2 regions of the Kitasatospora sp. NPDC056800 genome follow, and region 1 is predicted to be linked to the other one. Evidence: predicted binding sites of a transcription regulator. Region 1 holds the regulator's gene; the other holds the start of a gene.
The links. The regulator HrcA, encoded in region 1, represses chaperone genes, less so after heat shock. The targets are predictions, from matches to a motif close to TTNGCACTCNGNNNNNCNGAGTGCNAA.

Region 1 (14,225 bases):
GTCGGCGGCCAGCGTGACCAGGTAGGGGCGGCAGCCGTTCGGGAAGGACAGGTCGAAGACGTGCGCGTCGTAGACCGGGTCGAAGTTGCGCACCGACAGGAAGGCCAGGTAGCGGCCGTCCGCGGTGAACGAGGGCGAGGTGTCCACGAAGCGCGGCTGGGTGACCTCGCCGACCGTCCGGGTCGCCAGGTCGGCCAGCACGATCTGGCGCAGCGAGTGCGGGCCCATCCCGCGCACCGGGCGCGACCAGGCCAGCCAGGCCGAGTCCGGGCTGAAGGCCGGGGTGCCGGGCTCGCCGTCGGCGCTGCGGTCCAGCTCGTGCACGGCGCCGTCGGCGAGCGTCACCAGCAGCACCCGGCCGTCGTGCGCGCCGAGCGCGGCCTGCTTGCCGTCCGGGGAGACCGTCAGCGCGTTGACCCGGCCGAGCCGCCCCGCGGCCAGCCGGCGGCGCTCGGCGCCGTGCAGGTCGGGGGCGAACTCCAGGGCGTCCCCGCCCTCGGCGTCGGACACCCAGAGCACCCCCTGGGCGCCGTCCTCGCCGGGCACCACCCGGGCCAGCCGCCCGCGCACGCCCGGGGTCTCGTCCAGCACCCGGGCCGGGCCCTCGCGGTGGGTCAGCCAGTGCACGCCGCCGCGCACCACCACGGCGCTGCCCCGGCCGGTGCGGTCGGGGGCGACGGAGTCCAGCCAGTGCGCGGCGGGCACCGGACGGGGGCGGCGCCCGGCCCGCGGGCCGGCCAGCCGGACGTCCAGCCGGCGCGGTTCGGCGCCCGCCAGGTCGTCCAGCAGCCAGAGGTCGCCGGCCCGGTGGAAGACCACCCGGGTGCCGTCGGTGCCGGCGCCCCGGGCGTAGAAGCCGTCCGGGTCGGTGCTGTGGCGGCGCAGGTCGGTGCCGTCCGGGCGGCTGGACCACAGCTCGCCGACACCCTCGTGGTCGGACAGGAAGGCGATCCGGTCCCCGACCCACAGCGGGGAGTCCAGCTGCCCGTCCAGCTCCGCGTGGACCCGGGCGAACTCCTCCCGGCCGAGCCACAGCTTTCCGGCCCGCCCGCCCCGGTACCGCTTCCACCAGGCCGGATCGCGGCCGTTGACGCTGCTCAGCAGCACCCGGTCGCCACCCGGCTCGAAGGCGAGCCCGCCGACCGGCCCGTACGGCAGCCGCTGCGGCTCGCCGCCGTCCAGCGGCACGGCGTGCGCCCAGGTGCGGCGCAAGCTGGCCTCGCCGGCCCCGGTGGCGGCGATCGGACGGCCGTCGGCGGTCCAGCCCAGCACCCGGGTCTGGTGGCTGCCCCAGTGGGTGAGCCGGCGCGAGGGGCCGCCGTCCACCGGCACCACGTGCACCTCGGGGGCGCCGTCCCGGGTGGAGGTGAAGGCGAGGTGCCGCCCGTCCGGGGAGAACCTCGGGTGGTGGACCGGCAGGTGGTCCGCCGTCAGCCGCCAGGCCCGGCCGCCGTCCAGCGGGGCGAGCCAGAGGTCGTCCTCGGCGACGAAGGCGAGCAGGTCGCCGTGCAGGTGGGGATGGCGAAGGTAGGCGCCCGCCGAGGAGTTCGGGGAGGTGCTCTGGGAGTCCGTCACCCGGCCAGCCTAGGCAGGTACACGGACCGTCCGCGCCGTTTTTCCCAGACTCCCGGCGCCGTCCGCGGGCGGCCGTGCCGCGGTCGCCGCCGGGGTGTACGGGGGCGCGCCGAGGGGCGCGCCGACGGCCTGCCGGGGGTGCGCCCGGGGTGCTACGACCAGCGGCCGGTGCGCCCGAGCAGCAGCGCGCCGGCGGCCACCCCGGCGGTGGAGGTGCGCAGCACCGAAGGACCCAGCCGGTACGGCCCGGCGCCCGCCCCGGCGAAGGCCGCCAGCTCCTCCGGGGAGACCCCGCCCTCCGGGCCGACCACCAGGACGATGTCCCCGCCCTCCGGCAGCACGGCGTGCGCCAGCGGTTCGGCGCCCTCCTCGTGCAGCACGGCGGCGAACGCGGCCCCCGCCAGGACGGGCGCCAGCTGCCGGGTGGTCATCGGCTCGCGGACCTCGGGGAAGCGCAGCCGGCGGGACTGCTTGCCCGCCTCCCGCGCGGTGGCCCGCCACTTGGCGAGCGCCTTGGCGCCGCGCTCGCCCTTCCACTGGGTGATGCAGCGCGAGGCGGCCCACGGGATCACCACGTCCACGCCGACCTCGGTCATGGTCTCCACGGCCAGCTCGCCGCGGTCGCCCTTGGGCAGCGCCTGGACGACGACGATCCTCGGCGCGGGCTCCGGCTCGCGGCGCACGGCGGCGACCCGCACGTCGATCGCGTCCTTGCCGAGCACCTCGGCGACCGTGCCGTCCACGCCGAGCCCCAGCCCGTCGGCCAGGGTCACCGCCTCGCCCGGCTCCAGCCGCTTCACCGCGGCCGCGTGCCGCCCCTCCGGGCCGTCCAGGCGCACCACGGCCCCGGGCGCGGCGGCGGCGATCCGCTCGGTCTCGACGACGAAGACGGGCGCGGTCATGACGGGGAACCTCTTTCGTGCGGAAGTGGGACGGACACGCGAAAGGGGTGCCGGGGTCGTTCGCCCCCGGCACCCCTCCGCGGACGGCTACCGGCCGTTGAAGGCGTCCTTCAGCCGGGAGAAGAGGCCCTGCTGGCCCGGCGCGAACTGGCCGGACGGCCGCTCCTCGCCGCGCAGCACCGCGAGGCGGCGCAGCAGCTCCTCCTGCTCGGGGTCGAGCTTGCTGGGCGTCTTCACCTCGACGTGCACTATCAGGTCGCCCCGGCCGCCGCCGCGCAGGTGGGTGATGCCCCGGCCGTGCAGCGGGATCGACTGGCCGGACTGGGTGCCGGGCCGGATGTCGACCTCCTCCAGGCCGTCCAGGGTCTGCAGCGGCACCTGGGTGCCGAGCGCGGCCGCCGTCATCGGGATGGTGACGGTGCAGTGCAGGTCGTCCCCGCGCCGCTGGAAGATCGTGTGGGTGGTCTCGGCGATCTCGACGTACAGGTCGCCGGCCGGGCCGCCGCCGGGGCCGACCTCGCCCTCGCCGGCCAGCTGGATCCGGGTGCCGTTGTCGACACCGGCCGGGATCTTGACGGTCAGCGTGCGGCGGGCGCGCACCCGGCCGTCGCCGGCGCACTCCGGGCACGGGGTCGGCACGACGGTGCCGAAGCCCTGGCACTGCGGGCAGGGGCGGGAGGTCATGACCTGGCCCAGGAAGGACCGGGTGACCTGGGAGACCTCGCCCTTGCCGCGGCACATGTCACAGGTCTGCGCCGAGGTGCCGGGGGCCGCGCCCTCGCCGCTGCACGTGGTGCAGGTGACGGCGGTGTCGACCTGGAGCTCCTTGGTGGTGCCGAAAGCGGCCTCCTCCAGGGTGATCTCCAGCCGGATCATGGCGTCCTGGCCCCGGCGGGTGCGCGAGCGCGGGCCGCGCTGGCCGGCCGCGGCGCCGAAGAAGGCGTCCATGATGTCGGAGAAGCCGAAGCCCGCCGCGCCGGCGCCGAAACCGCCCGCGCCGCCGCCCGGGGACAGCGGGTCCCCGCCGAGGTCGTAGACCTGGCGCTTCTGCGGATCGGAGAGCACCTCGTAAGCGGCGTTGATCTCCTTGAACCGCTCCTGCGTCTTCGGGTCCGGGTTGACGTCCGGGTGCAGTTCGCGCGCCAGGCGCCGGAACGCCTTCTTGATCTCGTCCTGCCCCGCATCCCGTCGGACGCCGAGTACCGCGTAGTAGTCCGTGGCCACCAAATGCTCCGCTTGTTCCGCCTGTAGTAGTGCTGCGACTGGTCACCGCCGTCGGATTTCCGACGGCGGCCTTTGCTAGGACTCGGCCAGGATCTGGCCCACGTACCGCGCCACCGCTCGCACCGCCCCCATTGTGCCCGGGTAGTCCATCCGGGTCGGACCGATCACACCCAGTTTCGCCACGCTCTCGTCGCCCGAACCGTAGCCGACCGAGACGATGGACGTGGAAGTCAGCCCCTCGTAGGTGTTCTCCCGCCCGATCCGGACCGTCATCGCGGCGTCCGCGGTCTCACCCAGGAGGCGGAGCAGGACGACCTGCTCCTCCAGGGCCTCCAGCACCGGCTGGATGCTGAGCGGGAAGTCGTGCCCGAAGCGGGTCAGGTTGGCCGTGCCGGCCAGCATGATCCGCTCCTCGTTCTGCTCGGCGAGCGTCTCGAACAGGGTCGCCAGGACCGTGCTGACGGTCGGCCGCTCGGCCGGTTCGAACTGCGCCGGCAGCTCCTCCAGCAGCCCCGGGACCTCCGGGAGGCGCCGGCCGGCGGCCCTCGCGTTGATCCGGGCCCGCAGGTCCGCCAGCACCGTCTCGCCGACCGGGCCCGGGCAGTCGACCATCCGCTGCTCGACCCGGCCGGTGTTGGTGATCAGCACCAGCATCACCTTGGCCGGGGCCAGCGCCACCAGCTCGATGTGCCGGACGGTGGAGCGCGTCAGCGAGGGGTACTGCACCACCGCGACCTGCCGGGTCAGCTGGGCGAGCAGCCGCACGGTGCGCGCGACCACGTCGTCCAGGTCGACCGCGCCGTCCAGGAAGTGCCGGATGGCCCGGCGCTCGGGGGCGCTCATCGGCTTGATCTCGGCGAGCTTGTCGACGAAGAGGCGGTACCCCTTGTCGGTCGGGATGCGGCCGGCGCTGGTGTGCGGCTGGTGGATGTAGCCCTCCTCCTCCAGCGCCGCCATGTCGTTGCGGACGGTCGCCGGCGAGACCCCGAGGTTGTGCCGTTCCACCAGGGCCTTGGAGCCGACCGGCTCCTCGGTGCCCACGTAGTCCTGCACGATCGCGCGGAGCACGGCGAGCTTGCGTTCGTCCAGCTGGCGGACCTCACCGGCCATGGGGCACGCACCTCCGTCTTCGCACGTTGTCCGACTGTGTCCCTTGCTGCTGCGGGCCGCTCCGAAGACCCTTGCCCTGGCACTCTGAACACGCGAGTGCCAAAACCGTACCTGCCAGTGTAAGGCCCGGGTCCTACGGCAGGAACGGCCGGACCGGGGTGATCCTCCCCGCAGTTCCGCTCACGGCCCGCGGGGCCCCGGCGGTTCGATCCTCCCGGCGCCGGGGTGGTGCCGGGAGGCCGTCCGGGTGGCAGCATCGAAAGCGACGGCGAATGGAGGAGCAAGCGATGTCGAGCTCGGGCCAGCACACCCGTTTCGCGCCGGACCGCGGCCTGACCGGCCGCATGGTCGCGACGATGTTCGTGATCGGGCTGCTGTACGTCGGTTTCACCGGCCTGCTGATCGCGCTGCTGCGCGGCGCCTGGCCACTGATCGTCCTGATCTCCGGCGGGCTGTTCGTGGCCCAGTTCTGGTTCAGCGACAAGATCACCGAACGGGCGATGGGCGCCCGCCAGGTGTCCCCGGAACAGTTCCCCCAGCTGCACGGCACCATCGACCGGCTCTGCGCCCTAGCCGACATGCCCAAACCCCGCGTGGCGGTCGCCGACAACGACATGCCGAACGCCTTCGCCACCGGCCGCAACCCGCAGAACGCGGTGGTCTGCGTGACCACCGGGCTGCTGCGCCGGCTGGAGCCCGAGGAACTGGAGGGCGTCCTCGCCCACGAGCTGTCGCACGTCGCCCACCGGGACGTCGCGGTGATGACGATCGCCGGCTTCCTCGGCGTCCTCGCCGGGGCGATGACCCGGATCGCGATGTACGGCGGGTTCATGGGCGGCGGGCGCAACAACAACGACCAGAACGCGGCCGTCCTGGCGCTGATCATCCCGCTGGTGTCGGTCGTCGTCTACGCGATCAGCTTCCTGCTCACCCGGCTGCTGTCCCGCTACCGCGAACTCGCCGCCGACCGGGCCGCCGCCCAGCTCACCGGACACCCCAGCGCCCTCGCCTCGGCGCTCACCAAGGTGACCGGGCAGATCGCGGCCATCCCCAGCAAGGACCTGCGCCAGGCCCAGCCGTACAACGCCTTCTACTTCGCCCCCGCGCTGAGCGCCCGGGAGGCCGCCTCGCAGCTGTTCTCCACCCACCCGAGCCTGGAGAAGCGGCTGGAGCAGCTGGCGAAGATCTCCGAGCAGCTCGGCCGCTGAGCCTCAGTTTTCGACCCGAGAGGACCGCCGTGGGAATCCTGGACGCCCTGTTCGGCCGCACCAAGCCCGTCAAGCCCGACCTCGACCAGCTGTTCGGCGTGCCGTCCGCCGCGCTCACCCTGGAGGCCGGGGCCGGGTTCACCCCCACCGGGCTCGGCTCGGTCTGCTTCGCGGCCGTCGAGGGCGCCGCCTTCGTCCAGGTCCAGCAGCAGGTCCGGGCGCTGCTGGACGCCGACACCGAGCGTGGCGGCGTCCCCGTGGAGGCCTCCAAGGACGGCTACGGCTACTCCTGGCTGCTCGCCCGGCACCGCCCCGAGGAACTGCCCGAACTGGTCAACGACCTGCACGCGGTCAACAGCGAACTGGAGGCGAACGGCTTCGGGCCGCAGCTGCTCTGCTCGCTGGTCGGCTTCCGCGACCCGGACGGGCGGTCGCTGGCCCTCGTCTACCTCTACAAGCGGGGGACGTTCTACCCCTTCGCCCCGATGCCCGGCGGCGGGGAGCGGCGCGACAGTCCGCTGGAACTGCAGGTCAACGCGATGCTGGGGAACGACCTGCGGCTGGAGAAGGACCTGAGCCGCTGGTTCCCGGTCTGGGGCGCGCCGGGCCTCTGACGCGCCGTCCGCCCTCCCTATGATCACCCGTATGCGCAGCCGCCAGTACGGACCCGACCTGACCCCGCCGTGGAAGAAGCAGCAGCCCGCCCCGGAGGTGCCCGCCGAGCGGGACCTGGTGGTCGAGGAGGCGGCGACCGGCTACTGCGGGGCCGTGGTGCGCTGCGAGAAGACCGCCGAAGGCTTCACCGTCACCCTGGAGGACCGGTTCGGCAAGCACCGGGTGTTCCCCCTGGTGCCGCGCGGCTTCCTGCTGGAGGGCCGGGTCGTCACCCTGGTCCGCCCGGCCGGCCCGGCCCCCGCCCGCGCCCCGGGCCGCACCGCCTCCGGCTCCGTCGCCGTCCCCGGCGCCCGCGCCCGGGTCGCCCGCGAGTCCCGCATCTACGTCGAGGGCCGGCACGACGCGGAGCTGGTCGAACGGGTCTGGGGCGACGACCTGCGGATCGAGGGCGTGGTCGTCGAGTACCTGCGCGGCATCGACGACCTGCCCGCGATCGTCGCCGACTTCGCCCCCGGCCCCGGCCGCCGCCTCGGCGTCCTGGTCGACCACCTGCTCCCGGGCACCAAGGAGCACCGCATCGCCGCCCGGGTCACCGGCGACTCGGTACTGGTCGTCGGCCACCCCTACATCGACATCTGGCAGGCCGTGAAGCCCTCCTCCGTCGGCATCCCCGCCTGGCCCGCCGTCCCTCGGGGCGAGGACTGGAAGGAGGGCACCTGCCGCCGCCTCGGCTGGCCGGTGGACACCCCCGCGGCCTGGAAGCACATCCTCTCGAAGGTCGACTCCTACAAGGACCTGGAGCCCGAACTCCTGGGCCGGGTCGAGGAACTGATCGACTTCACGGCCCTGCCGGAGTGACGGCGGGGAAAGTCGGCAGTCACCAGACTCACACCCATCGGATCCACAGGAACGGCCTCGCCGAAGAGGCTGGTCCGCTCGGAGAGGTGCGCACACGGTAAGCCCTCGGTCAGTCCACCAGGTCACGTACGACGGCGTCGGCCAGGAGGCGGCCCTGGAGGGTGAGGGTGGCGCGGCCCCGGGCGTAGGGGCCGGGGGCGAGGAGGCCGTCGGCGAGGTGACGGCCGGCGGCCTCGCGGCCGGTGTCGGTGAGGAGGTCGAGGGGGATGCCGTCGACCAGGCGGAGCTCCAGCAGGATGCGTTCGACGCGGCGGTCCTCGTCGGCCAGCACCTCGCGGGCCAGGGCCGGGGTGCGGTGCTCGGCGAGGGCTTGGGCGTAGGCGGCGGGGTGCTTGGCGTTCCACCAGCGGACGCCGCCGACGTGGCTGTGGGCGCCGGGGCCGGCGCCCCACCAGTCGCCGCCGGTCCAGTAGAGCTCGTTGTGGCGGCAGCGGCCCTCGGGGGTGGTGGCCCAGTTGGAGACCTCGTACCAGGAGTAGCCGGCGGCGGCGAGCGCCTCCTCGGCGATCAGGTAGCGGTCGGCGTGCACGTCGTCGTCGATCATCGGCAGTTCGCCGCGCTTGACGCGGGCGGCGAGCCGGGTGCCCTCCTCGACGATCAGCGAGTACGCGGAGACGTGGTCGGGCCCGGCGCCGATGGCGGCGTCCAGGGAGGCCCGCCAGTCGTCGTCGGACTCGCCCGGGGTGCCGTAGATGAGGTCGAGGTTGACGTGTTCGAAGCCGGCCGCTCGGGCCTCGGCCACGCAGGCCTCGGGGCGGCCCGGGGTGTGGTGGCGGTCGAGCAGCTTCAGGACGTGCGGGCGGGCGCTCTGCATGCCGAAGGAGAGCCGGTTGTAGCCGCCCTCGCGCAGTTCGGCGAGGTACGCCGGGTCGACGGACTCCGGGTTGGCCTCGGTGGTGACCTCGGCGCCGTCGGCGAGCCCGAACTCCTCGCGGATCGCGGCGAGCATCTTGACCAGGTCGCGGGCGGGCAGCAGGGTCGGGGTGCCGCCGCCGAGGAAGACGGTGTGCACCGGCAGGTCGGCGGAGCCCAGCACCTTCCGGGCGTGGCGGATCTCGGCGACCACGTTGTCCGCGTAGGTCTCCTGGGAGGCGACGGCCCCGGAGGAGCGCAGCTCGGTGGCGGTGTAGGTGTTGAAGTCGCAGTAGCCGCAGCGGCTGGCGCAGTACGGCACGTGCAGGTAGAAGCCGAACGGCCGGTCGCCCAGCCCGTCGAGGGCGTGTGCGGGCAGGGAACCGTCGGACGGCACCGGATCGCCGTCGGGGAGTGCGGAGGGCATGAGCCCATTGTCCCGTACGGCCCGACCGAACCCGGCGGGCCGTACGGGGGCGGGGCCGGTCAGGCCTCGTTGGCGCCCGCGTACATGGCGGTGACCGCGTCGGCGTAGGTCCGCTCGACCACCGGGCGCTTGATCTTCAGGCTCGGGGTGAGCTCGCCGTGCTCGATGTCGAGGTCGCGCGGCAGCAGGTGGAACTTCTTGATCGTCTGCCAGCGCTGGAGGTCGCCGTTGACCCGCTTGACGAAGCCCTCGATCAGCTCGTGGACGGCCGGCTCGACGGCCAGCTCGGCGTAGGACTTCCCGGCCAGGCCGTGCTCGGCGGCCCACGGCAGCAGGACGGCCTCGTCCAGGCCGATCAGCGCGGTGCAGTAGTTGCGGCCGTTGCCGATCACCAGGATGTTGCTGACGAACGGGCAGACCGCCTTGAACTTGCCCTCGACCTCGCTGGGCGCCACGTACTTGCCGCCGGAGGTCTTGAACAGGTCCTTCTTGCGGTCGGTGATCCGCAGGAAGCCGTCCGGGCTGAGCTCGCCGATGTCCTCGGTGTGGAACCAGCCGTCCGGCTCCAGCACCTCGGCGGTCTTCTCCGGCAGGTTGTGGTAGCCGCGCATGACGCCGGGGCCGCGCAGCAGGATCTCGCCGTCCTCGGCGATCCGCACCTCGGTGCCGGGCAGCGGGCGGCCCACGGTGCCGATCCGCACGTCCTCGGCCCGGTTGACGCAGGAGCCGGCGCTGGTCTCGCTCAGGCCGTAGCCCTCCAGGATCGGTACCCCGGCGCCGATGAAGAAGTAGCCGATCTCCGGGGCGAGCGCGGCGCTGCCGGAGACCGCGCCGCGCAGCCGGCCGCCGAAGGCCGCCCGGATCTTCGCGTACACCAGCTTGTCGGCCAGCGCGTGCTGCACCCGAAGGCCGAGCGGGGCGCTCTCGGTGCCGGTGGCGATGCGGCTCTGCTGGACCGCCCGGGCGTGCTCGCGGGCGACCTTGGCCGCCCACAGGAAGATCTTGTACTTGGCGCCGCCCTCGGCCCGGGCCCGGCCCGCGATGCCGTTGTAGACCTTCTCGAAGATGCGCGGCGCGGAGGCCATGATGGTCGGCCGGATCGCCGGCAGGTTGTGGATGATCCGGTCCACCCGGCCGTCCACCGCCATCACGTGCCCGGTGGCGATCTGCCCGGAGATCAGCGTCTTGCCGAACACGTGGGACAGCGGCAGCCACATGAACTGCACGTCGTCGGGGCCCAGCAGGCCGCTGGCCTCCTGCGCCCGGCCCTCGTACGCCCAGCAGTCGTGCACCAGGCGCACGCCCTTGGGGCGGCCGGTGGTGCCGGAGGTGTAGATGAGGGTGGCCAGCTGCTCCTTGCCGAGCCCGTCGACGGCCTTCTCCACGGCGTCCGGGTGCTCCGCCAGGTACCGGGTGCCGCGCTCCTCCAGTTCGGCGAGGGTGAGCAGGTCCAGGCCGCCGGTCTCGGGGGCCTCGGCGGGCGCGTCGAAGAGGATCACGGTGCGCAGTTCGGGCAGCTGGTCGAGCTGCCCGACGGCCTTGGCCAGTTGGGCCTCGTTCTCGGCGAACAGCGCCCGGGAGCCGGAGTCGGAGAGGATGAACGCGGTCTCGTCCGCGTTGGTGCTGGGGTAGACGGTGGTGATCGCGGCGCCCGCGCACATGGCGCCGAGGTCGGCGACGATCCACTCCAGGCGGGTCGAGGAGGCCAGGGCCACCCGGTCCTCGGGCCGGATGCCGAGCGCCATCAGGCCTGCGGCCACCGCCTTGACCCGGACCGCGGTCTGCGCCCAGGTGAGCGAGCGCCACTGCTCGGCGCCGGGCGCGCCGTCGGCGGCCTGCTCGTCCACCGGCGAGGGGTAGCGGTAGGCCTCGGCGTTCGGGGTCAGGGCGACCCGCTCCAGGAACAGGTGGGCGACGGAGGCGGGGCGCCCGGCGACGAGGTCGGGCCTGCCGGAGTCGATCAGGGACTGCGCGGAACTCAACGAGGACCTCCGGTGGCGGGTGGCCGTCTGAGGGATTGTCGCGGCGTCCGTGGGGGCGGTCGCCGGGCCCCCGGTTCACCTGAGCGGTACCGGTCAGTAACAAAGGGGCAATCAGCAGCCTAGGGGGAAACCGGTCATTCCGTAAGGGGGCGGCGCCCGACGGCACGACCCCGCGCGACCGGTGCCGCACCCCGCCGTTCGGCAAAGGCCCGGCAAACCTCCGGCTCCCGGACGCCGAATGACCTGTACGACGCTACAGAACACCGAGAATTGGGGTGCGAACCCGACCGGCGACGACAAGAGTGTGCTAGTGCTGATCAGACTGCTGAGGGCGTACCTGCGCCCGTACTCCCGACCGATCACCCTGCTGGTGCTGCTCCAGCTGGTGTCCACCCTCGCGGCGCTCTACCTGCCGACGCTCAACGCCGACATCATCGACGACGGCGTGGTCAAGGGCGACACCGGCTACATCCTGCGCGTCGGCGGGGTGATGATCGCGGTCACCGTCCTCCAGGCCCTCTGCTCCATCGGCGCGGTCTACTACGGCGCCCGCACCGCGATGGCCTTCGGCCGGGACGTCCGCGCCGCCGTCTTCGACCGGGTGCAGAGCTTCTCCGCCCGCGAGGTCGGCCAGTTCGGCGCCCCCTCGCTGATCACCCGCACCACCAACGACGTCCAGCAGGTCCAGATGCTCGCCCTGATGAGCTTCACGCTCATGGTCGCCGCGCCGATCATGTGCGTCGGCGGCATCATCATGGCGCTCAACCAGGACGTCCCGCTGTCCGGCCTGCTGCTCGCCGTCATCCCCGTGCTCGGCGTCGTCGTGGTCCTGCTGGTCCGCGCGCTGCGCCCCAGGTTCCGCAGCATGCAGGTACGGATCGACACCGTGAACCGGGTCCTGCGCGAGCAGATCACCGGCATCCGGGTCATCCGCGCCTTCGTCAAGGACGACCAGGAGCAGGCCCGCTTCGCCGACGCCAACGAGGACCTCACCCAGGTCTCCCGCCAGGTCGGCCGGCTGATGTCCATCATGTTCCCCGCCGTCATGCTGGTGGTGAACGTCTCCAGCGTCGCCGTGCTCTGGTTCGGCGCCCACCGCATCGACAGCGGCGCCATGCAGATCGGCGCGCTCACCGCGTTCCTCTCCTACCTGATGCAGATCCTGATGAGCGTCATGATGGCCACCTTCATGTTCATGATGGTGCCGCGCGCCGAGGTCTGCGCCGAGCGCATCCAGGAGGTCCTCGGCACCGACAGCAGCGTCGTCCCGCCCGCCGCCCCCGTCACCGAGGTCCCGCACCGCGGCACCCTGGAACTGCGCGGCGTCGACTTCCGCTACCCCGGCGCCGAGGCCTCGGTGCTGCGCGGCATCGACCTCACCGCCGGCCCCGGCCAGACCACCGCCATCATCGGCTCCACCGGCAGCGGCAAGTCCACCCTGCTCGGCCTCGTCCCCCGGCTCTTCGACGTCACCTCCGGCCGGGTCCTGCTCGACGGCGTCGACGTCCGCGAACTCGCCCCCGCCGCGATCGCCGAGAGCGTCGGCATCGTCCCGCAGAAGCCCTACCTCTTCTCCGGGACCGTCGCCAGCAACCTCCGCTACGGCCGGCCCGACGCCACCGACGAGGAGCTCTGGCACGCCCTGGAGATCGCCCAGGCCAAGGAGTTCGTCGAGAAGCTGCCCGAAGGCCTGGACGCCCCCATCGCCCAGGGCGGCGGCAACGTCTCCGGCGGCCAGCGCCAACGCCTGGCCATCGCCCGGACCCTGGTCCGCCGGCCCTCCGTCTACCTCTTCGACGACTCCTTCTCCGCGCTCGACTACGCCACCGACGCCCGGCTCCGCAAGGCCCTCGCCCGCGAGACCTCCGACGCCACCGTCCTGATCGTCGCCCAGCGGGTGTCCACCATCCGCGACGCCGACCGGATCATCGTCCTCGACGAGGGCGCCGTCGTCGGCAGTGGGACCCACCACGAGCTGATGGCCGACAACCCGACGTACCGGGAGATCGTGCTCTCCCAGCTCACCGAGCAGGAGGCGGCGTGACCACGCCCGGCAACAAGCCCGACCTGACCAAGGGGCCCGCCCCGAGAGGCGCCGCTCCCGAGGACGCCCCGGTGGACGGCGCCCCGGTGAACGGCGCCCCGAAGGACGCCGCCAAGGACGCCGAACTGCCCAGCGACTCCCAGGCCGCCGCCGCCCGCCGCGGCCCGGCCGGCCCCGGCCGCTTCATGGGCGGCCAGGGCACCGAGAAGTCCATGGACTTCAAGGGCTCCGGCAAGCGCGTCCTCGGCCTGCTGCGCCCCGAACGCAACACCCTGATCGGCGTCCTGGTCCTCGGCGTGCTCGGCATCGGCTGCGCCGTCATCGGCCCCAAGATCCTCGGCGACGCCACCGACCTGATCTTCGCCGGTGTCGTCGGCGCCCGCTTCCAGACCGGCATGTCCAAGGACCAGGTCATCGACGGGCTGCGCGCCCACGGCGAGGGCGGCGTCGCCGACCTGCTCTCCGCCGTCCACTTCACCCCCGGCCAGGGCATGGACTTCGGCGCCATCGGCACCGTCCTGCTCTGGGTGCTCGGCATCTACCTCGCCTCCGCCGTCTTCGGCATCTTCCAGGGCCGGCTCGCCACCCGGGCCATCCAGGCCGCGAGCTACCGGCTGCGCCAGGACGTCGAGGCCAAGCTCGCCCGGCTGCCGCTCAGCTACTTCGACAAGCAGCCGCGCGGCGAGGTGCTCAGCCGGGTCACCAACGACATCGACAACATCGGCCAGTCCATGCAGCAGACCATGGGACAGGTCGTCAACTCGCTGCTCACCGTGGTCGGCGTGCTCGCGATGATGTTCTGGATCTCCCCGCTGCTCGCCGTGATCGCCCTGGTCTCGGTGCCCGTCTCGGTCGTCGTCGCCACCAGGGTCGGCAAGCGGGCCCAGCCGCAGTTCGTCCAGCAGTGGAAGTCCACCGGCCAACTGAACGCCCACATCGAGGAGATGTACACCGGCCACACCCTGGTCAAGGTGTTCGGGCGCCAGCACGAGTCCGCGGAGACCTTCCGGGAGCACAACGAGGCGCTCTACCACGCCAGCTTCAAGGCCCAGTTCATCTCCGGCATCATCCAGCCCGCGATGATGCTGATCGGCAACCTCCAGTACGTGCTGGTCGCCGTCGTCGGCGGTCTGCGGGTCGCCAGCGGCGCGCTGTCCATCGGTGACGTCCAGGCGTTCATCCAGTACTCGCGGCAGTTCAGCCAGCCGCTCACCCAGGTCGCCAGCATGGCCAACCTGGTGCAGTCCGGCGTCGCCTCCGCCGAGCGCGTCTTCGAGCTGCTGGACGCCCCCGAGCAGAGCGCCGAACCGGCCATGCCGGAACGGCCCGACGTGGTGCGCGGCCGGGTCGCCTTCCAGGACGTGTCCT
Region 2 (14,793 bases), on a different contig from region 1:
CGCGGCGGGCGAGCTCAAGCACGGCCCGATCGCGCTGATCGAGGAGGGGCTGCCGGTCGTGGTGGTCGTGCCCTCGCCGCGCGGGCGGTCGATCCTGCACGACAAGATCGTCTCCAACATCCAGGAGATCCGGGCCCGCGGCGCCCGCACGATCGTGATCGCCGAGGAGGGCGACGAGGCCGTCGTCCCGTACGCGGACCACCTGATCCGCATCCCGGCCACCCCGACCCTGCTCCAGCCGCTGGTCTCCACCGTCCCGCTGCAGGTCTTCGCCTGCGAGCTGGCCACGGCCAAGGGCCACGAGGTCGACCAGCCGCGCAACCTGGCGAAGTCGGTCACCGTCGAGTAGCCGCTCGGCCGTACGGCGCCCCTGCGGTGGCTGCGTCCTACCGCAGGGGCGCCGTGTCGAGTGCGAACGAGAACGGGGCGGGCAGGTCGATCGCCTTGCCGAACTCGACCTTGGTCTGGGTGATGTAGTCCTCGCCGTCGGGTTCAGTGAACAGGGTGATCATGCCTTCGCCGCGGTCGATCAGCAGGTAGCAGGGGATCCCCGCAGCGGCGTAGCCCCTGCGCTTGGGCTCGCGGTCCTTGTGCGGGTTGATCGACGTGATCTCGAAGACCAGCAAGACCCCTTCTGCAGAAGCCCACGAGTCGGCGTGCTCGAAATGGCCGACCGGGCTCAGAGTGCCGTCGGGGATGAACCGTCCTTTGGGCGTGATCAGTCCCTTGTTCCCGGACAGGTCGAACTCGGCCTCGGCCTTGCGCATGAACTGCCTGTTCAGCAGGGAGAACGCGGTCTCGTGTTCGCCGTCCGGCGGTGGTGTCACGACGATCTCCCCTTCGATGAACTCGGCCTTGCTTCCCAGCGGGGTGTCCAGCCCCAGAAACGCCTGGAGGAGGCTCTCCTCGCCCAGCGGGTGCTCGACTGCCGGCATGGCGACCATGGCCCTTCTCCCTCCTGCTGGTCTGTACCGAGCGACAAAGTAGGCGTACGGACCGGAGCCGGTGGGGGATCGAAGTGGGTGTCACTCGAAAGTGTGCCGCAGGCCCGGCTCCCGTGGGGCGGTGACGCGGGCTAGCGTCGGCGGTAGCCGACCGCTGAAGGAGTTCTCCCCATGCGTCATGCACACCCTGTGGAAACCGTCCGGGCCGCCGAGGCCGAGCTGATGGCGCGGCTGCCGGAGGGCACGCTGATGCAGCGGGCGGCCGCGGGGCTGGCCGCGACCTGTGCGCGGCTGCTGACCGGGCGTCGGGGGCGGGTGTACGGCAGTCGGGTGACGGTGCTCGCGGGCAGCGGGGACAACGGGGGTGACGCCCTGTACGCGGGGGCCGCGCTGGCCCGGCGCGGGGCGCGGGTGACGGCGGTGCTGCTGGTGCCGGAGAAGGCGCACCCGGGCGGGCTGGCCGCGCTGCGGGCCGCCCGTGGGCGGGTGACGGTGGAGCAGGAAGTCGGCCTGGCCGACTTCTCGCGCGCGGACCTGGTGCTGGACGGGATCGTCGGCATCGGCGGCCGCGGCGGGCTGCGCCCCGCGGCGGAGCCGTACGCGCGGGCGGCGCGACGCGGGGCGGTGGTCGCGGTGGACCTGCCGAGCGGGGTGGACGCCGACACCGGCGAGGTGCCGGGCGTGGCGCTGCGCGCGGACGTCACGGTCTGCTTCGGCACGTACAAGCCCGGTCTGCTGATCGACCCGGGGGCCTCGTACGCGGGCGCCGTGCAGCTGGTCGGCATCGGGCTGGAGCCGCCCGCCGCGGAGGTGACGGCGCTCCAGCACGCGGACGTGGCGGCGCTGCTGCCGGTGCCGGGCGCGGAGAGCGACAAGTACCGGCGCGGCGTGGTCGGGGTGGCGGCCGGCTCGGCGACCTACCCGGGGGCGGCGCTGCTCGCGGTGGCCGGGGCGCTGCACGGGGGCGCGGGAGCCGTCCGGTACGTCGGCACGGCGGCCGAGGAGGTGGTGCGGCGCTTCCCGGAGGTGCTGGTCACCGAGGGCGGTCCGGCCGGGGCCGGGCGGGTGCAGGCCTGGGTGGTCGGGCCGGGCGGCGGCGAGGGGGCGCGGCAGGCGCTGGCCGAGGCGCTGGCGAGCGACGTCCCGGTGCTGGTGGACGCGGACGGGCTGACCGAGCTGGGCCGGCTCGGCCCGGACGCGCTGGCCGGCCGCACCGCGCCCACCCTGCTCACCCCGCACACCGGCGAGGCCGCCCGGCTGCTCGCGGGTGCCGGGGGCGGCACGCCGCCGGCCGCCGACGACCTGGCCGCGGCCCGGCTGGCCACCGCCCGCCGGCTGGCGGCCGCCTACCGCGCGACGGTGCTGCTGAAGGGCTCCACCACGGTGGTCGCCGACCCGGGCGGGGCCGTCCGGGTGAACCCGACCGGCACCTCCTGGCTGGCCACGGCCGGCAGCGGCGACGTGCTGGCCGGGCTGGCCGGCTCCCTGCTGGCGGCCGGCCTCGCGCCGCTGGACGCCGCGTCGGCGGCCGCCTACCTGCACGGCCTGGCCGGCCGTGAGGCGGCGGGCGAGCCGGGCGCCCCGACGACGGCGCTCGCGGTGGCCGGCGCGCTGCCGGCGGTGTGGCGGGCGGTCCGGACGCCCTGACCGGGAAGGCCGGGAAGGCGCCCGGAGGGCCGGCAACCGGAACCGGACGGTCCGTCGAACGCGTCCGTGCAAGGGACGGACGAGCGGTTCGCCGCAGGTCGGCGCGGTGCGCGCGGCCCGGTCGTCGGCCGCCGCGCCGACGGGCCGTTCGGCGAGGACTCCGGGACGTCTGGGAGACTGACCCTGATGACAACTGCGAACACGATCGGCACAGCCACCCTCACCGACGGCGTACGGGCCGAGGCGACCATCGATCTCGCCGCCCTGCGCGGCAACCTCGCCGCGTTGCGCGAGCGCGTCGGCAGCACGGCGGTGATGCTCGCGGTCAAGGCGAACGCCTACGGCCACGGCGCGGTCGAGTGCGCCCGGGAGGCGGTCGCGAACGGGGTCGGCTGGCTCGGCTGCGCGACGCCGGACGAGGCGCTGGCCCTGCGGGCCGCGGGCATCCGCCCCGAGCAGGCCCGCATCCTGTGCTGGCTGTGGACGCCGGGCGGGCCGTGGTGCGAGGCGCTGCGCGCGGGCCTGGACATCTCGGTCAGCGGCCAGTGGGCGCTGGACGAGCTGCTGCCCGCCGTGCGCGAGACCGGCATCCCGGCCCGGGTGCACCTGAAGGCCGACACCGGCCTCGGCCGCAACGGCTGCCAGCCGCATGACTGGCCGCGGCTGGTGGCGGCCGCCCGCCGGGCCGAGGCGGAGGGGCTGCTGACGGTCGTCGGCGTCTGGTCGCACTTCGCCGCGGCGGACGAGCCCGGCCACCCGTCGATCCAGGCCCAGCTGGACTCCTACCGCGTCGCGCTGGCCACGGCCGAGGCCGCCGGGCTGCGCCCCGAGGTCCGGCACCTGGCGAACTCCCCGGCCACCCTGCTGCTGCCGGAGTCGCACTTCGACCTGGTCCGCACCGGCCTGGCCGCGTACGGGCTGTCGCCGGTGCCCGAGGTGGGCTCGCCGGCGGACTTCGGGCTGCGCCCGGTGATGGCGCTGACCGCGCGGCTGGCGCTGGTCAAGCACGTCCCCGGCGGGCACGGGGTCAGCTACGGCCACCACTACACGACGCTGGGCGAGACGACGCTGGGCCTGGTCCCGGTCGGCTACGGCGACGGCATCCCCCGGCACGCCAGCGGCACCGGCCCGGTGCAGATCGACGGCAAGTGGCGCACGGTGGCCGGCCGGGTCGCGATGGACCAGTTCGTGGTGGACCTCGGCGGCGACGCCCCGGCGATCGGCGACGAGGTGCTGCTGTTCGGCAACGGCGAGCGCGGCGAGCCCACCGCCGAGGACTGGGCCCGCGCCTGCGGCACCGTCTCGTACGAGATCATCACCCGGATCGGTGCCCGGGTGCCCCGCCGCTACCTGGGCGGCAGCCACGCCGAGGTCCGGTCGGCATGACCGGGGGGCCGGCCGAGGGCAGTCCGGTCGCGGCGGTCGCCAGGGCGGCCGGTGCCGCCTCCGGGGTGAGCCGGGCCGGTGTGATCGGGATCTCGGTCGGCGTGCTGGCGGCCGGGGCGGCCGCGGGCGTCGCGATCGAGCGGCTGACCGTCGGCCGGGCGATGCGCCGCCGGGCCCGGGCCGAGCTGGACGCGAACGCCCCGTACGGCTCGCTGCGCGGGCGCCCGAGGACGGTGGCCGCGCCGGACGGCACCGAGCTGTACGTCGAGCTGGACGGCACCGGCTGGAGCGGGCCGGACGGCGGGACCGGTGCCGAGCCGCTGACCGTGGTGTTCTGCCACGGCTACTGCCTCAACCAGGACAGCTGGCACTTCCAGCGGGCCGCGCTGCGCGAGGGCCTGCGGCTGGTCTTCTGGGACCAGCGCAGCCACGGCCGCTCCGAGCGCTCCCGCTCGTACCTGGCGGGCGAGCCGGCCGGCATCGACCAGCTGGGCGGCGACCTCAAGGCGGTGGTCGACGCCGTCGCGCCGACCGGGCCGCTGGTGCTGGTGGGCCACTCGATGGGCGGCATGACGGTGATGGCGCTGGCCGACCAGCACCCGGAGCTGTTCCGCGAGCGCGTCGCCGGGGTGGCGCTGATCGGCACCCTCGCCGGGGACTGGAACGAGGTCAGCCTCGGCCTGCCGAAGGCCGGCGCGAAGCTGTTCAAGAAGGTCGCGCCCGGGGTGGTGAAGCTGCTGGGCCGCCAGGTCGACCTGGTCGAGGCGACCAGGCGGCTGGGCTCGGACGTGGCCGCCGTGTTCTACCGGAGGTTCTCCTTCGGCGGCCGGGACGTCGACCCCGGTGTGGTGCGCTTCGCCGAGCAGCTGCTGGACGCCACCCCGATCGACGTGGTCGCCGAGTTCTACCCGGTGTTCGGCGCGCACGAGAAGTACGGGGCGCTGGACGCCCTGCGCGGCCTGCCCGCGCTGGTGCTGGCCGGGACGAAGGACCTGCTGACGCCCTCGACGCACAGCGAGGCGATGGCCGAGCGGCTGCCCGGCGCGGAGCTGGTGCTGGCCGAGGGCGCCGGGCACCTGGTGATGCTGGAGTGCCCGGAGCTGGTCGACCACGAGCTGGCCCGGCTGCTGCGCCGGGCCGTCAGTTTCGCCGGGGCCGCGCCGCTGCCCGCGGCCGTCCTCGACCTGGCCGGGGAGCGGGCCGCGCAAACTGTCGTCGACCCCGCCTGAGGCCCGGGTGCCCGCCCGGAGGGCCCACCCGCCGCGCGGGTGCCCGCCGATGTGGCACGGTAGCGGTGGCGGCCGGTGGTCGGCGCGCCGTACGGACCGAAGGGCAAGACACGCGCATGGGCTCGCACGCCACTCTCACCGTCCCCACCCCGGAGCGGATGGGCCGGCTCGGCCGGGAGCTGGCCGCGCTGCTGCGGCCGGGTGACCTGGTGCTGCTCTCCGGCGAGCTGGGGGCGGGGAAGACCACGCTGACCCGGGGCCTGGGGGAGGGGCTGCAGGTCCGCGGGGCGGTGACCTCGCCGACCTTCGTGATCGCCCGGGTGCACCCCTCGCTGGTCGGCGGCCCGGCGCTGGTGCACGTGGACGCGTACCGGCTGGGCGGGGACCTGGACGAGATGGAGGACCTCGACCTGGACGTCTCGCTGCCCGAGTCGGTGGTCGTGGTCGAGTGGGGCGAGGGCAAGGTCGAGCGGCTGTCCGAGGACCGGCTGGAGGTCCGGATCGAGCGCGCCATCGGCGGCACCGAGGGCGGGGACGACCAGGACCCGCGCCGGGTGGTGCTGACCGGCATCGGCCCGCGCTGGGCGGACGCGGCGCTGGCGGAACTCGGATAGCCGGGAGGGCGGCGACGACCCGCCGACGGGGCTCCGACGACTCGCCGACATCTTGCCGACAGACTGTCGGCAAGATGTTGCGGCCGGGGTGCCGGGCGTGGTGGGATGGGTGCTGCGGTTAGGTCTGCCTAACTAGGGAGGCGCCATGTCGAGCACCACCCCCGCCCCGCAGCGCGCGGTCACCGCCGCCGGGGCCGGAGAGTCCGCCCGTCGCGTTCCGGGAGAGCCGATGCGGGCGCTGCTGGCCGCCTGCGCGGCCGCCGAGGCGGTGTCCACACCGCCCGGACCGCGCCCCCGGCAGGACGGACCGCGGCCCGGACACGACGAACGGCCCGAGGCGCGGACGCCCCGGGCCGCCTGAGGCCGCTCCTCCCGAAACCGAAGCCGAAGCCGAACCCGAATTCGAACCCGAATCCGGGCCGCCCGGTCCCGTCCGGGCTCAGGCGATCACGACCACCTTGGTGTCCTTCGGCGCGAAGTCCCAGAGCAGCTGCCCCTCGGCGCGGCCGCTGCGGATGCCGCCGGTCTTGGCGCTCGGGTCGGTGGTCGGCGTCGCGCCGTCCACCGCCGCGCTGAAGCCGAACACCACGCCGTTCTGCTGCGCGAAGCGCACCACGTGCTCGATCTGCTTGCCGTCCGTCCCGGTGGTGGTCGGGGTGCGGCTGTACACCGCGTAGCTGCCCGGGGCGGGCTCGACCGAGCCCGGGGTGACCGGGAAGGCGGCCGCGACCTGCGGGCTCTTCTTCGGGTCGACCAGCCAGACGTAGTGGCTGCCGACCGAGTACACCACCCGGGTGCCGGTGCCCGAGGTGGCCGGCAGCGGGGGGACGGTCGGGGTGGCCGCGGCGGTGGGCGCCGCGGCGGTGGCCGTGCCGGTCGCCGTGGTGGTGGCGGTGGGCTTGGGGCCGCCGGCCCGGTCCTGGGCGCCGTTGGCCTGGAAGGCCAGCAGGCTCACCACCGCCAGGGCCCCCAGGGTCAACCCCGTGACCACCACTCCAGGACCCATCTTCGCCACGTTGCCGCTCCCGCCGCCGTCCCTTTACGTACGGCCCCATCGTGCCAGGTTCATCCGCGCGGGTCGCAGTGCCTCGGATCTGTGTTCCCGCCTGGTACACCCTGCCGATCGGCCGGTCGGCCCAACGTCGGTCTAACCTTGACCCGTGCTGCTGCTCGCGTTCGACACCGCTACCCCCGCCGTCACCGCCGCCGTCCACGACGGCACGGCCGTCCTCGCCGAGACCCACCAGGTCGACGCCAGGCGCCACGGTGAACTGCTGCTGCCCGCGATCGACCAGGTGCTGCGGGCCGCCGGGGTGGACAAGCACCGGCTGACCGGCATCGCGGTCGGCGTCGGCCCCGGCCCGTACACCGGCCTGCGGGTCGGCCTGGTGACCGCCGCCGCGCTCGGCCACGCCCTCGGGCTGCCGGTGCACGGCGTCTGCACGCTGGACGCGATCGCCTTCCAGGCCCGCGCCGAGGGCCTGGCCGGGCAGCCGTTCACGGCCGCCACCGACGCGCGCCGCAAGGAGGTCTACTGGGCCTCGTACGACGCCGAGGGCCGCCGCACCGAGGGCCCCGCCGTGGACCGCCCGGCCGAGCTGACCCCGCAGCCGCGCTCCGTCGGCGCCGGCGCGCTGCTCTACCCCGACGCCTTCCCGGGCGGGCACGGCCCCGAGCACGTCTCGGCCGGCGCCCTGGCCGGCTTCGCCGCCGCCGAGCTGGCCGCCGGGCGCGAGCTGCTGCCCAACCACCCGCTGTACCTGCGCCGCCCGGACGCCCAGGTCCCCGCGGGCTACAAGAACGTTCTGGGAGGCAAGGCGGTGCTCCCGGCGTGAACCACGGCACCACCCTGCGCCCGATGCGCTGGTGGGACATCGCGCCGGTGCTGGAGCTGGAGCTGCGGCTCTTCCCCGAGGACGCCTGGTCCGCCGGGATGTTCTGGTCCGAACTGGCCGAGTCCCACCCCGGCGGCACCCGCCACTACACCGTCGCGGCCGCCCCGGACGGCAGGATCGTCGGCTACGCCGGACTGATGGCGATCGCCGGCGAGGGCGACGTCCAGACCATCGCCGTCGACGAGCGCCACCAGGGCGCCGGCCTCGGCACGGCGCTGCTCACCGACCTGATCCGGGAGGCCGCCCGGCGCGAGTGCGCCGAGCTGCTGCTGGAGGTGCGGGTGGACAACCCGCGCGCCCAGCGGCTGTACGAGCGCCACGGCTTCGAACCGGTGGGCATCCGGCGCGGCTACTACCAGCCCGCCAACGTCGACGCGCTGGTGATGCGCCTCGACCACCCGAGCACTGACAGCACTGACCCGAAGGACATTGAGGACACCCGCCATGGCTGACGAACCGCTCGTCCTCGGTATCGAGACCTCCTGCGACGAGACCGGCGTCGGCATCGTGCGCGGCACCACGCTGCTGGCCGACGCGGTCGCCTCCAGCGTCAACGACCACGCCCGCTTCGGCGGCGTCGTCCCGGAGATCGCCAGCCGCGCGCACCTGGAGGCGATGGTCCCGACCATCCAGCGCGCCCTGGACACCGCCGGGATCAAGGCGAGCGACCTGGACGGCATCGCCGTCACCGCCGGCCCCGGCCTGGCCGGCGCGCTGCTGGTCGGCGTCAGCGCCGCGAAGGCGTACGCCTGGGCGCTGGACAAGCCGCTGTACGGGGTCAACCACCTCGCCTCGCACATCTGCGTCGACCAGCTGGAGCACGGCCGGCTGCCCTCGCCGACGATGGCCCTGCTGGTCTCCGGCGGGCACTCCTCGCTGCTGCTCAGCGAGGACATCACCAGCGACGTCCGCCCGCTCGGCGCGACCATCGACGACGCGGCCGGCGAGGCCTTCGACAAGGTCGCCCGGGTGCTCGGCCTCGGCTTCCCCGGCGGCCCGATCGTCGACCGCACGGCCCGCGAGGGCGACCCGAAGGCGATCGCCTTCCCGCGCGGGCTGAGCGGCCGCAACGACCCGGCGTACGACTTCTCCTTCTCCGGCCTGAAGACCGCCGTCGCCCGCTGGGTGGAGGCCAAGCGCCGGGCCGGCGAGGAGGTGCCGGTCGCCGACGTGGCGGCGTCCTTCCAGGAGGCGGTCACCGACGTGCTCACCCGCAAGGCCGTCAAGGCGTGCAAGGACAACGGCGTCGACCACCTGATGATCGGCGGCGGCGTGGCGGCCAACTCGCGGCTGCGCGAGATGGCCCAGCAGCGCTGCGACCGGGCCGGCATCCGGCTGCGGGTGCCCCGGCCGGGCCTGTGCACCGACAACGGCGCGATGGTCGCCGCGCTGGGCGCCGAGATGGTGTGGCGCGACCGCACGCCGTCCGCCCTCGACCTGTCGGCGGACTCCTCGCTGCCGGTGACCGAGACCCACGTGCCCCACACGGACTTCCACGGCCAGGCCTACGACGCCCTCGGCGGCGGCGCGGCATGACCGTCGCCGCGATGTGGGAGGCCCGGGCGGCGGCCGGCCGGGGCGACGAACTCGCCGCCTGGGTACGGGAGTCGGTGCTGCCCGCGGTCCGCGGCTCGGCCGGTCTGGAGCGCCTCGAACTGCTCTCCGCCCCGGGCGAGCGGGTGCTGCTGATCACCTGGTGGAACGGCGAGCCGGTGCCCGTCGCCGACCCGCCGGCCGGGCTGCTCGGCCGTCCGGTGCACCGCTGGTCCTTCACCAGCGAGCACGTCGAGTAGCCCCTGGCCGGGAACCGCCGCGGCGGTCGGTACCGTGCATAGCTGAGAGAAGGCTGGACGGGAACCGGGAGCGCGCAGCGGTGATCAGGCGGAGCAGGACCAGGACGTACGGGGTGGGGGCGCTGGCCCTGCTGGCCTTCGCCACCGCGTGCGGGGACAACGGGGGCGGTGGCGGTGCCGCCCCCGCCGCCACGACGGCGGCGGCCACGCCCCGGCCCACCGGCGCCGCGCCGACCAGCGCGTCCGCGCCCCCTTCGGCGGGCGCCCCGGCGGGCGCGGACGCGGCGGCCTGGGCCAAGTGGAACCTCACCCCGCTCGCCCCCGCCCCGGCGCCGCCCGCCGACAAGCCGATCAAGCTCGAACGGACCGGCCCCGTACCGGTGTTCAGCGATGTGAAGACCAGCGACAAGGTCGTCTTCATCACCATCGACGACGGCGCCGAGAAGGACCCGAAGTTCGTCGAGATGCTCACCGACCTCAAGGTGCCGATCTCGATGTTCCTGACGAAGGACATCGTCAAGAACGACTACGGCTACTTCAAGCCGCTCCAGGCGCTGGGCAACCACATCCAGAACCACACCGTGGACCACCCGGTGATGAGCAAGCTGTCGGCCGACAAGCAGAAGGCCGAGATCTGCGACGACCAGGCCGCGCTCACCCAGCAGTACGGCACCGCCCCGTTGCTGTTCCGCCCGCCGTTCGGCGACGGCGCCAACACCCCGATGCTCAACACCTCGGTGCAGCAGTGCGGCCCGCGCGCGATCGTGCTCTGGCGCGAGTCGATGCAGATCCACGACATGCAGTACCAGGCCGCGGACAAGAAGCTGAAGCCCGGCGACATCGTCCTGGCGCACTTCCGCGGCCCCAAGGAGCTCAAGGGCGCCACGATGACCCAGATGTTCGGCGACCTGCTGGCCCGGATCCAGGAGCAGGGCTTCTCGGTGGCCCGGCTGGAGGACTACATCCAGGCGCCCGCCTCGTAGCCCGGTCCCGGCGCCGAGACCGGGCCGCCGCGCCGGGGGTCAGACCGGCTGCCCCAGCATCATCAGCGGCCCGTTGTCGGTGCGGCTGAGGATCACCGTGACGGTGTTCGGCCCGGATGGCTTGAGCTGGCGGCGCAGCTCCTCCGGGGTGATCGCCATCCCGCGCTTCTTGATCACCACCGTGCCGACCGCCCGCTCGCGCAGCAGCGCCTTCAGCTTCTTGATGTTGAACGGGAGCACGTCGGTGAGCTCGAAGGCGTGCGCGTACGGCGTCGCGACCAGCTCGTCCGAGGTCAGGTAGGCGATCTTCGGGTCGATCAGCCGGCCGCCCACCTGCCCGGCCACCTCGGCCACCAGGTGGGCCCGGATCACCGCGCCGTCCGGCTCGTACAGGTAGCGCCCGACCGGGCCGGCCGGCGGGTCGGGCAGGTCGCCGCCGGTCAGGCTGGCGCCGTGCGGCAGCAGGGTGGCGCGGTGCGGGCTGGTGGCCCTGGTGCCGAACCAGAGCACCGCCTCCTTGACGTCGCCGTGGTCCGAGACCCACTCGGCCTCGGCGTCCTCCGGCACGGCCTCGTGCGGGATGCCCGGCGCGACCTTCAGCGCGCCGATCGGGGTCCGCCGGCCGGCCTCGATCGCCCAGGAGAGCGGCGGGGCGTACGCCTCCGGGTCGAACACCCGGCCGCGCGCGGTGCGCCGGGCCGGGTCGGTGAACACCGCGTCGTAGCCGGTGACGTCCACCTCGGCGACGTCCGCGCAGCGCACCTCGACCAGGTCGGCCAGGCCCAGCGCGGCCGCGTTGGCCGCGGTGGCGGCGCAGGCCGCCGGGTCCCTGTCGACGGCCAGCACCTCGATGCCGGCCCGGGCCAGCGCCAGCACGTCCCCGCCGATGCCGCAGCACAGGTCCGCCAGCCGCCGTACGCCCAGGTCGGCGAACCGCCGGGCCCGCCACTCGGCCACGCTGCGCCGGGTGGACTGCTCGACCCCGTTGGGCGTGAAGTACATCAGGTCGGCGTCCGCCCCGAACTTCGCCCGCGCCCGCTGCCGCAGCCGCGCCTGCCCGAACGCGGCCGACACCAGCTCCGCCGGGTGCTCCCGCCGCAGGCGGGTCGCCAGCGCGAGCTCCTCCTCGGGGGTGAACTCGCGCAGCTCGGCGAGCAGGGCCTGGCCCTCGGGGGTCAGCAGCGGCTGGAGGTTCTCGGTGTCCACGGGGCCATTCTCGCGGGTCGGCCGGGTGGCCGGTCGGCCGGAGCGGCCGCGCGGCGTTCACCGGCCGATGACGGGGACGTCGGAGGTCAGCCAGAACACCAGCGGCATCAGCGGCGCGGCCGCCAGCGCGGCGTACGGCGTGATCCGGTACCCGAGCCGCCGGGTGCCGAGGCCGGTCAGTGCCAGCAGGACGAGCATCACCACGACGCCGAAGACGTCCAGGGCCTCCACCCCGGGGCCGTACAGGGCGAGCAGCTTCAGCCAGTTGAGCACGAACGACCCGACGGACGCCGCCGCGACGGCCCCGGCGACCACCACCGCGGCGAGCACCAGGTCCGGCGCCCAGTGGACCGGCGGCCGCCCGGGCGCGCCGTGGGGCCGGCTCACCGGAGCCACCCCGCGCCGGCGAGGGCGGTCAGCAGGGCGGGGCTGACCGCGGCGGCGACCGGGGTGATCCGGTAGCCCCGCCGGTGGGTGTACCGGGCCACCGCCACGACCGGGACGAGCAGCAGCGCGGTCGCGGCGCCCCGGGCCGCCCAGCCGCCGATCGCGGGGTGGGCCTCCAGCGCGAGCGCGGCCAGGAAGGCCGCGATCCAGCCGAACCCCAGCAGCGAGGCGGCCCCCAGGACCGTCAGCAGCGCGAGCAGCAGGTCCGTCGGACGGCCGACCGGGCGCAGCGGGTCGGCGGGCGGCAGCCGGTTCACCGCCACAGCACGCCCGAGGAGAGGACCGCCGGCAGCGCGAACGGGGCGAGCCCGGCGGCGACCGGGAGGAGCCGGTAGCCGGACCGCCGGCTGCGGAAGGCCACCACGAGGCCCGCCGCCAGGGCGACCACCGGGGCGGCCAGCATCCCGATGCCCAGGAAGGCCCACCCGCGCCCGTCCCCGTCGTCCCCGTAGCCGGGGATGGTGCCGAGGCAGGCGACGAGGAGGAAGGCGACGAACGGCAGCACGCCCCCCAGCAGGGGCAGCGACAGCAGGGCGAGGGCGGCGTCCTTGGGCCGGGACGGGCCGATGCGCACCGGGATCGAGGTCATGGCAGGAGTCTGGTGGGGCCGGGCCCGGTCGTACATGAGTACGGCTACTCATTCGCGAACCGGGGACTTCCGGGACTCGCCGTTGGCACTCTGGTTGACTGAGTGCTAACACGGCCCTATGGTCATCCTTGGCACTCACCACTAGGGGAGTGCTAACGCGACGACGTGTGTCTGACCCCCGCGACGGCAGGCCCGCAGGATCGCCCCTACCCGTTAGAAAACCCCGTAATCTCCGAAGGGGAGCTCGGACGTGACCACCAGCAGCAAGGTTGCCATCAAGCCGCTCGAGGACCGCATCGTGGTCCAGCCGCTCGACGCCGAGACCACCACGGCCTCCGGCCTGGTTATCCCGGACACCGCCAAGGAGAAGCCCCAGGAGGGCGTCGTCCTGGCCGTCGGCCCGGGCCGCTTCGAGGACGGTCAGCGTCTGCCGCTCGACCTCGCCGTCGGCGACATCGTCCTGTACTCGAAGTACGGCGGCACCGAGGTGAAGTACAAGGGCGAGGAGTACCTCGTCCTCTCGGCCCGCGACGTTCTCGCGGTCATCGAGAAGTAAGACGTACCGACCCGCCCCGGATCCGTGTCCCAGTGACAGGGGCCCGGGGCGTGGTTGTTGGTTCACGTAGTTCGGCGGCCGGTGGGCCGGCCGCAGCCCCGAGGGAATAGGGAACATGGCGAAGATCCTGCAGTTCGACGAGGACGCCCGCCGCTCGCTGGAGCGCGGTGTCAACAAGCTGGCCGACACCGTCAAGGTGACCATCGGCCCCAAGGGCCGCAACGTCGTCATCGACAAGAAGTTCGGCGCCCCGACCATCACCAACGACGGTGTCACCATCGCCCGCGAGGTCGAGCTGGACGACCCGTACGAGAACCTTGGCGCGCAGCTCGTCAAGGAGGTCGCCACCAAGACCAACGACGTCGCGGGTGACGGCACCACGACCGCCACCGTGCTGGCCCAGGCCCTGGTCAACGAGGGTCTGCGCAACGTCGCCGCCGGTGCCGGCCCGGCCGCCCTGAAGAAGGGCATCGACAAGGCCGTCGCCGCGGTCTCCGAGCACCTGCTGTCCGTCGCCCGCGAGATCGAGGGCAAGGACGACGTCGCCGCCGTCGCCTCCCTCTCCGCGCAGGACACCCAGGTCGGCGAGCTGATCGCCGAGGCGATCGACAAGGTCGGCAAGGACGGTGTCATCACCGTCGAGGAGTCGAACACCTTCGGCGTGGAGCTGGACTTCACCGAGGGCATGCAGTTCGACAAGGGCTACCTGTCGCCGTACTTCGTCACCGACGCCGAGCGCCAGGAAGCGGTCCTCGAGGACCCGTACATCCTGATCAACCAGGGCAAGATCTCCTCGATCCAGGAGCTGCTGCCGCTGCTGGAGAAGATCCTCCAGGGCGGTGCCTCCAAGCCGCTGCTGATCATCGCCGAGGACGTCGACGGCGAGGCGCTGTCGACCCTGGTCGTGAACAAGATCCGTGGCACCTTCAACGCCGTCGCCGTCAAGGCCCCGGGCTTCGGCGACCGCCGCAAGGCGATCCTCGGCGACCTGGCCGTCCTGACCGGTGGCCAGGTCATCTCCGAGGAGGTCGGCCTCAAGCTCGACCAGGTCGGCCTGGACGTGCTGGGCACCGCCCGCCGCGTGACCATCACCAAGGACGAGACCACGGTCGTCGACGGTGCCGGTGACTCCGAGGCCGTCGCCGGCCGCGTCGCCCAGATCAAGGGCGAGATCGCCGCGACCGACTCCGACTGGGACCGCGAGAAGCTGCAGGAGCGCCTGGCCAAGCTGGCCGGCGGCGTCTGCGTCATCAAGGTCGGCGCCGCCACCGAGGTGGAGCTGAAGGAGCGCAAGCACCGCCTGGAGGACGCCATCTCGGCGACCCGCGCCGCGGTCGAGGAGGGCATCGTCGCCGGCGGTGGCGCCTCCCTGGTCCACGCCGCCAAGGTGCTGGACGAGGGCCTGGGCCTGTCGGGTGACGAGGCCACCGGTGTCGCCGTGGTCCGCAAGGCGCTGCACGAGCCGCTGCGCTGGATCGCCCAGAACGCCGGCCTGGAGGGCTAC

Region 2: the regulator HrcA is predicted to act here: its motif matches at 12,816-12,842, upstream of groES (co-chaperone GroES).

Annotation. Positions count from the first base shown of each region.
Region 1 covers NZ_JBHUAL010000213.1:1,681-15,905, forward strand. The annotation lists gene ACFRQN_RS33605 (PDZ domain-containing protein) at 1-1,575, opposite strand, end outside; gene ACFRQN_RS33610 (16S rRNA (uracil(1498)-N(3))-methyltransferase) at 1,728-2,477, opposite strand; gene dnaJ (molecular chaperone DnaJ) at 2,565-3,701, opposite strand; gene hrcA (heat-inducible transcriptional repressor HrcA) at 3,777-4,811, opposite strand; gene htpX (zinc metalloprotease HtpX) at 5,099-6,019, shown strand; gene ACFRQN_RS33630 (hypothetical protein) at 6,049-6,633, shown strand; gene ACFRQN_RS33635 (DUF3097 domain-containing protein) at 6,665-7,492, shown strand; gene hemW (radical SAM family heme chaperone HemW) at 7,602-8,831, opposite strand; gene ACFRQN_RS33645 (long-chain fatty acid--CoA ligase) at 8,891-10,813, opposite strand; gene ACFRQN_RS33650 (ABC transporter ATP-binding protein) at 11,124-12,857, shown strand; gene ACFRQN_RS33655 (ABC transporter ATP-binding protein) at 13,043-14,225, shown strand, end outside.
Region 2 covers NZ_JBHUAL010000027.1:42,169-56,961, forward strand. The annotation lists gene glmS (glutamine--fructose-6-phosphate transaminase (isomerizing)) at 1-349, shown strand, start outside; gene ACFRQN_RS09320 (Uma2 family endonuclease) at 387-935, opposite strand; gene ACFRQN_RS09325 (NAD(P)H-hydrate dehydratase) at 1,116-2,591, shown strand; gene alr (alanine racemase) at 2,778-3,977, shown strand; gene ACFRQN_RS09335 (alpha/beta fold hydrolase) at 3,974-5,206, shown strand; gene tsaE (tRNA (adenosine(37)-N6)-threonylcarbamoyltransferase complex ATPase subunit type 1 TsaE) at 5,323-5,820, shown strand; gene ACFRQN_RS09345 (hypothetical protein) at 5,966-6,181, shown strand; gene ACFRQN_RS09350 (hypothetical protein) at 6,260-6,826, opposite strand; gene tsaB (tRNA (adenosine(37)-N6)-threonylcarbamoyltransferase complex dimerization subunit type 1 TsaB) at 6,981-7,655, shown strand; gene rimI (ribosomal protein S18-alanine N-acetyltransferase) at 7,679-8,167, shown strand; gene tsaD (tRNA (adenosine(37)-N6)-threonylcarbamoyltransferase complex transferase subunit TsaD) at 8,160-9,251, shown strand; gene ACFRQN_RS09370 (hypothetical protein) at 9,248-9,508, shown strand; gene ACFRQN_RS09375 (polysaccharide deacetylase family protein) at 9,589-10,491, shown strand; gene ACFRQN_RS09380 (methyltransferase domain-containing protein) at 10,531-11,697, opposite strand; gene ACFRQN_RS09385 (hypothetical protein) at 11,755-12,084, opposite strand; gene ACFRQN_RS09390 (hypothetical protein) at 12,081-12,401, opposite strand; gene ACFRQN_RS09395 (hypothetical protein) at 12,398-12,733, opposite strand; gene groES (co-chaperone GroES) at 12,984-13,289, shown strand; gene groL (chaperonin GroEL) at 13,405-14,793, shown strand, end outside.